3 regions of the Gordonia sp. McavH-238-E genome follow, and region 3 is predicted to be linked to each of the others. Evidence: riboswitches for the same ligand, from Rfam matches in the RefSeq annotation. Region 3 holds a riboswitch; each other region holds the start of a gene.

Region 1 (2,194 bases), on a different contig from region 3:
AGACCCGGCTCGGACAGCGCACCAGGCGCGGCGACCAGGTAGCGGCAGCGGATCTCGCCATCCGTCGTGACCACGACCCATTCCTGCGCCGCGCCGTCCCAGTGAGCCGAGGTGAGTGCGCAGTTGTAACGGATCTGGTCGGCGAAATCGGCTGCGACCGAACGCAGATACTGGTGGATCTCGTGGCGGCGACCGTAGGTGTTGGACCAGTCCGGGTTGGGGGCGAAGGACAGGGAGTACAGCGACGTCGGGACGTCGCAGGCCGCGCCCGGGTAGTCGTTCTCGCGCCAGACCCCACCCGCGCCGTCGCCACGTTCGATGGCCAGCGTCTGCAGCTGCGGATGATCCGTGCGAAGACGATGCAGGGCGGCGAGACCGCCGAACCCGACGCCGACGACGAGGACGTCCACGCGCCGGGGCAGCGTGTTCTGCTGCGGGAGAGTCGGACTGGGTTCAGTCATGGGTCAGGAGTTCCTTCCATACGGGCAGGAGGTGGTCGAGCAGCGCGCGGTCGGCGTCGGGTGAGCGCAGGATGCGCGACACCGCCAGTCCGCGTGCGAGTTCGATGGAGAGTTCGAGCTCCGCGGCGGTGTACCGGTCGCCGAACAACTCGGCACAACCGACGGCGAGTGCGTCGGACACCTGCTGTTCGAGCGGGATGATCGCGGTTCGCAATCCGACGTCGCAGCGGGCGGCGACCCACAGCTCGAGAGCGGCGTCGAACAGCGGGCCGCTGAACGCCTCGATGAGTATCTCGAGTCCCTCGTCACCCGTCCGGGGCCGCGACAGGATCTCCGCCAGCCGACGCTCGACCAGGTGTCCGACCGCGGCGACCACCAGTGATTCCCGGGTGGGGAAGTGATGCAGTAGAGCGCCGCGGGAGATACCTGCCCGGCGGTTGACCTCCTGCGTCGTGGTGGCGGCGTAGCCGACGTCGACCAGGGCGTCGACGGTCGCGTCGAGGATGAGCGCACGCGTGGTCGCGGTGCGTTCGGCCTGCGTGCGTCGGCGCGGGGCTCGGGTGGGCTCGGTCACATCGACGACGATAGCACAAACAGTCCGGACTGCTTGTAAGTTCCGGGGATCATCCACCGCACGCCGCATGCGATGTCGTGATTGTCCACTCCGTACGATGACCGGGACGCAAGGGAACCCGGTGCGAATCCGGGGCTGTCCCGCAACTGTGACCCGACCTCGATCGGGAAGCCAGATCGCTTGCGTCTTCGCGACCCACGAGGATGGACATGAAAAATTCAAGATCGACAGCTGCGCACGCAGCTCCCGAATTCACCCGGCGCCGGCTGCTACGCGGAGCCGGTGGGATCGCCGGCCTCGCCGGTCTCGGCGCGGTGGGCCTGCTCTCCGGTTGTGCCGACCGGCCGAGCCCGGCAGGCGCGCCGAGCGGCGGTACCCCGGTCCCCGGCGGCACGTTGCGCGTCGTCTTCGCGGGCACCTCGGCGACCGCCGATGTCCTCGACCCGCACGTCGTCGGCCACTCGGCGGGTGGCGCACTGTCCAAGGCGGTGTGGGATCACCTCGTCGACTACAACAACGACCTCACCCTCGACTATCGGCTCGCCGAGTCCCTGGAGCCCAACGCCGACGGCTCGCAGTGGCGGATGGCGCTGCGCCGGGGCGTCGAGTTCAGTGACGGTTCGCCGTTCACGTCTCGCGATGTCATGTGGAGTCTCGAGCGCATGCTCGACGAGGAGAAGCCGTCGGCCGGTGACCTCGACATCATCGACCTGTCCCGCACCAGGCCCGACGGCGATCACGCCGTCGTGGTGTCGATGAGAGAACCCGTCGCCGACTTCGGTTCGGTGCTGGCCGGTTGGTACGTCTACGTGATCAAGGACGGTACGTCGGAGTTCACGCCGTCGTCGCTTCCCGTGGGGACCGGCCCGTTCGTTCTGGAGTCGTGGTCGCCGGGCGACCGGTCGGTGTTGACCCGCAACGAGAACCATTGGGATCAGCGGCCGCACCTCGACGGGCTGGAGATCCTCCAGGTCGCCGAAGCCGACGCCAGATTCAACGCATTCGGCTCGCAGGAGGCCGACGTCGTCTACGAACTCTCGCCGGCGCAGGGCAACATCCTGCGATCGCAGTCCGACGTCTACCTCGTGACGCCGCCGGTGGGCACGATGAGCTCGTTCACGATGCGTACCGACCTCGCGCCGTTCGACGATCCGCGAGT
Region 2 (2,194 bases), on a different contig from region 3:
CGTCGCCGAGCTCCACAGCGGGATCTCGGTGTCGCCGTGCTCGCCGGCGATGTAGGAGTGCACGCTCTGCACCGCGACACCGCAATGCTGCGCGATGAGGAAACGCAGCCGGGACGAGTCGAGCACGGTGCCCGAGCCGAAGATCCGGCTGGGCGACAATCCGCTGATCTGCTGGGCGGCGTAGGTGACGACGTCGACCGGATTGGTGACCATCACGTAGATCGCATTCGGGGCCACCTCGAGCACCCCCGGGAGGATGGCGCGCGTCAGACCGATTGTGGCCTCGGCCAATTCGAGACGGGACTGACCCGGCTTCTGCTTCGCACCGGCGGTGAAGACGACGACGTCGGCGTCCGCGCACACCGACACGTCGTCGGAGCCGATGATGTCGGCACGAGGGACGAACTCGAGGCCGTGGGACATGTCGAGCACCTCGGCGGTCACCTTCGCGGCGTTGATGTCGAGGAGCGCGATGGTCCGTGCAACACCCCGGATGAGCGAGGAGTAGGCGATCGCGGTGCCCACCGCACCCGCCCCGATGATGGCCAGCTTCGTGTCTCGTACGTCCATCGGTTCACCGTTTCCGCGTCGGGTTCATCGATCGTCGGCATCCAGCGTAGGTCCTCGCACGGCCGCTGTCCGGGGACGCACGCCGACCGCCCACCGATCCGCTGGACGGTGTTGATAGCGTGAGCGGCGAGAACGGTCACACCCGCACACGTGGGTGTCAGGGAACCCGGTGCGAATCCGGGACTGGCGCGCAGCGGTATGGGGGACGGAACCGGCACACAGCCACTGGGGCGACCCGGGAAGGCGCCGGCTCCGGACGAACCCGAGTCCGAATACCGGCCGCTCTCGCTCGAGTCCACCGTGTATCTCGCGCACAGATACCCAGACCGTAAGGCAGTACAGTCCGTGTCCCGTCGTATCGACGGCACGACCGAGATCGCCACCGCCCCGCCGGTACGGCGACTCCCGTCGACGCCGCTAGCCGCAGTTCTGCTCGTCCTCACGCTCCTCAGCATCGCCCTGGCCACCGCGTTCGGCGCCGAGACCATCCCCGTCGGCGACGTCTGGCACACCGTCGCCGGACGCCTGACCGGCGCCGAGACCGATTCCGCGCACGCGGTGATCATCTGGGATCTCCGGCTGCCGCGGTCCGTCCTGGCCGCGCTCGTCGGCGCCGGGCTCGCACTGCCGGCGCTCTCATGCAGGCCCTGGTCCGCAACCCCCTCGCCGAGCCGTACCTGCTCGGCGTGTCCGCCGGCGCGGCGGTCGGGGCCACCGCCGTCATGACCCTCGGCGTGCTGGCCGGCCTCGGGGTGTGGGCACTCTCCGGCGGCGCGCTCCTCGGCGCGCTCGCGGCGACCGTCACGGTGTACCTCGTCGCCCGCGCCCAGGGCGGGTTGACCGCGCTGCGACTCATCCTGTCCGGCGTCGTGTTGTCCTCGGCGTTCATGGCGTTGTCGTCGCTGCTCGTGTTCACCGCCGCGGATCCCCACGCCGCCGACAACGTGATGTTCTGGATGCTCGGCAGCGTCGCCGGCGCCACCTGGGCGAAGGTGCAGATCGCCGGGGTGGTCGTGCTGGTCACCATCGTGGCGATGCTCGCGATCCACTCCTGGCTCGACGCCTACGCTGCCGGCACCGACACCGCGACGTCGCTGGGTGTACCGGTACGCGCGATGCGCAACGCGCTCTTCGGGATCCAGGGCGTCCTGGTGGGCGTGCTCGTCGCGGTGGCGGGTGGGATCGGCTTCGTCGGTCTGATCGTCCCGCACGCCGCCCGGCTGCTCGTCGGCGCCACCCACCGCGCGATGCTGCCGGTGGCGGTATGCGGCGGCGCACTGTTCCTGGTGTGGGTCGACGTCATCTCGCGGGTCGCGGCCGCGCCTCGGGAGATGCCTCTGGGCATCGTCACCGGGTTGATCGGCGCGCCGATCTTCCTGTTCCTCATGGGTCGACACCAGTATGTGTTCGGCGGCGGCTCATGACCAATCCACCACCGATCCGCTCGATGGCGTTGCGCGCGAACGCACTCGCGTGTCGACGGGGCGGCCGCGTCGTCCTGCGCGATGTCGATCTCGACGTCCCGGCGGGCACCCGACTGGCCATCGTCGGCCCCAACGGTTCCGGCAAGACCACCCTGTTGCGCACGCTGTGTGGGCTCGAACGTCCCGTCGCCGGCACCATC
Region 3 (2,194 bases):
GCGGACGCAGCCACAACGCCAGGACCACGGCCGCGATGGCCAGGATCACCGACGCCACACTGATGGTGAGGAAGGCTCCGGTCCTCTCGCCGATGGTGTCGTCGTCGCCGACGGCGGGCGGATTCGCCGGGTAGGCGAAGAACGGAACGGCGAACACGGCGACGAAACCGATCGCGCCGAGCACACCCGCGACCGCGCGCGGGTCGGTCGCCGGATGGCGACTGCCGAGATGACTCCAGAGCACCGTGAACGCCACCGCGAAGAACGCACCCATGCACACCGCGAACACGACGTTGCCGACACCGGCGCCGAGGTTCTCCTGCATGGCCCGCGTGAACAGCTCGCCGCCCTCACCGTGCGTGTGGCCACCCGGTTCGGCGGCGTGGGCCAGTGCCTCCTCGGCCTCCGAACGGGCGCCTTCGTAGTCGATGGCCTTGGCGACGACCGGTTCGAGGTAGAACCGGGCGAACACGAACGAGACGATTCCGGCGATCAGACCTGCGAGCAGGCCGGCGCCGATGAATTTCTTCTCCATATGTACTTGGCTTCCTGTGGGATACGGCCGGTCAGGCCGGCTCAGTGGCAGGGGAAGCCGAGGAAGTGGCGTGCGTCGTGCACGAACTCGTGGACGTGGGTGTCGGAGCCGAAGACGGACACGACGCCCTGGTCGTACCCGAGGAAGTAGTAGGCGAGACCCGCCAGGAGCACGGTCAGGCTGAGCCAGAGGGCTGCACTCGCGACCGACAGGTTCGGTACGGGCAGGGCACGGGCCGGGGCGGCCTGTACGGCTGCAACAGTGCGGGGAGCTGTCATGGTGGGGTCCTTTCGCCGATCTCGCGTCGGAGATGTCGTGGTGTAGCAGTCCGGAGGACTGCTACGCGCCGGCACGGCATCCTGACTCACGTCACCCCGTCACCATCGACCGCGTCGATATGTCGACACGTCGACCGCGTCGACATATCTACGGTGTCGATATGGGCAGCGTTCACAGTGGCGCGACCGTTCCGGACTCTCACCGGATTCCCCGCACAGGCGTGGGATGACTCTATACCGCGCTCTGTCGTACGCGTGAGACATAGTGGAGAGATGCCCCGCGCTTCGGTGCTCGACCGCTTCACCGCCCCCACCCGACGGTGGTTCTCCGGCGCCTTCACCGCTCCCACCGCCGCGCAGAAGGGTGCGTGGACGTCGATCGCCGACGGCTCGCACACCTTGGTCATCGCCCCCACCGGATCGGGCAAGACCCTCGCCGCGTTCCTGTGGGCCCTCGACCGCCTCGCCGCCGACCCGGACTCGCGGCCCGCCGGCACCAAGGTCCTCTACATCTCGCCGCTCAAGGCATTGGCCGTCGACGTCGAACGCAACCTGCGGGCCCCGCTGACCGGCATCACGCGGGCGGCTCAGGAGCTCAACCTGCCCGAACCGAACATCACCGTCGGCGTCCGGTCCGGTGACACCTCCGCCGCGGACCGCCGCGCACTGGTCAAGACACCGCCCGACATCCTGATCACGACGCCGGAGTCGCTGTATCTGATGCTCACGTCGGCCGCGCGAGAGAGCCTCACCGGCGTCCAGGCCGTCATCGTCGACGAGGTGCACGCGGTCGCCGCCACCAAGCGCGGTACGCACCTCGCGCTGACCCTCGAACGACTCGACGAGCTGCTCGAGAAGCCCGCGCAGCGGATCGGGTTGTCGGCGACCGTCCGGCCGCCGGAGGTGGTGGCGGGGTTCCTGTCCGGCGCCGCGCCGTGTCAGGTGGTCAAGCCCAAGGCCGACAAGACGTTCGACCTCCGCGTCGATGTTCCGGTCGAGGACATGGCCAACATCCCACCCCCGGTGTCCGATGCCGACCCCGCCGCACTCGACGACGCGTTCTCCCCGACCGCCGGGTCGCTGTGGCCGTACGTCGAGGCCTCGATCGTCGACCAGATCGAGGCCAACCGGGCGACGATCGTGTTCGCCAACTCCCGGCGCCTCGCCGAGAAACTCACCGCCCGGCTCAACGAGATCCACGCCGAACGCCACGGGCAGCCGGCCGAACCGACCGGCAATCCGTCGGTCGCCGGCGGCGCCCCCGCGTTCGTCATGGGCAGCGGCGCGAGCTCGGGCGCCGAACCCGTCCTGGCCCGCGCGCATCACGGCTCGGTCAGCAAGGAGCAGCGCGCCCAGATCGAGGACGACCTGAAGGCCGGGC

The links. A riboswitch is a leader RNA that binds a small molecule or an ion and turns the genes downstream of it on or off. The one in region 3 is predicted to bind cobalamin.
Region 1: another riboswitch for cobalamin. It lies ahead of MHN80_RS17465 (ABC transporter substrate-binding protein); the one in region 3 lies ahead of MHN80_RS06670 (CbtB-domain containing protein).
Region 2: another riboswitch for cobalamin. It lies ahead of MHN80_RS04775 (FecCD family ABC transporter permease); the one in region 3 lies ahead of MHN80_RS06670 (CbtB-domain containing protein).

Annotation. Positions count from the first base shown of each region.
Region 1 covers NZ_JAKRFE010000011.1:3,013-5,206, forward strand. The annotation lists gene MHN80_RS17455 (NAD(P)/FAD-dependent oxidoreductase) at 1-461, opposite strand, end outside; gene MHN80_RS17460 (TetR/AcrR family transcriptional regulator) at 454-1,035, opposite strand; cobalamin riboswitch at 1,098-1,234, shown strand; gene MHN80_RS17465 (ABC transporter substrate-binding protein) at 1,245-2,194, shown strand, end outside.
Region 2 covers NZ_JAKRFE010000003.1:98,823-101,016, forward strand. The annotation lists gene MHN80_RS04770 (L-lactate dehydrogenase) at 1-570, opposite strand, end outside; cobalamin riboswitch at 687-869, shown strand; partial or broken gene MHN80_RS04775 (FecCD family ABC transporter permease) at 946-1,994, shown strand; gene MHN80_RS04780 (ABC transporter ATP-binding protein) at 1,991-2,194, shown strand, end outside.
Region 3 covers NZ_JAKRFE010000004.1:68,318-70,511, forward strand. The annotation lists gene MHN80_RS06665 (CbtA family protein) at 1-535, opposite strand, end outside; gene MHN80_RS06670 (CbtB-domain containing protein) at 577-813, opposite strand; cobalamin riboswitch at 889-1,025, opposite strand; gene MHN80_RS06675 (ATP-dependent helicase) at 1,087-2,194, shown strand, end outside.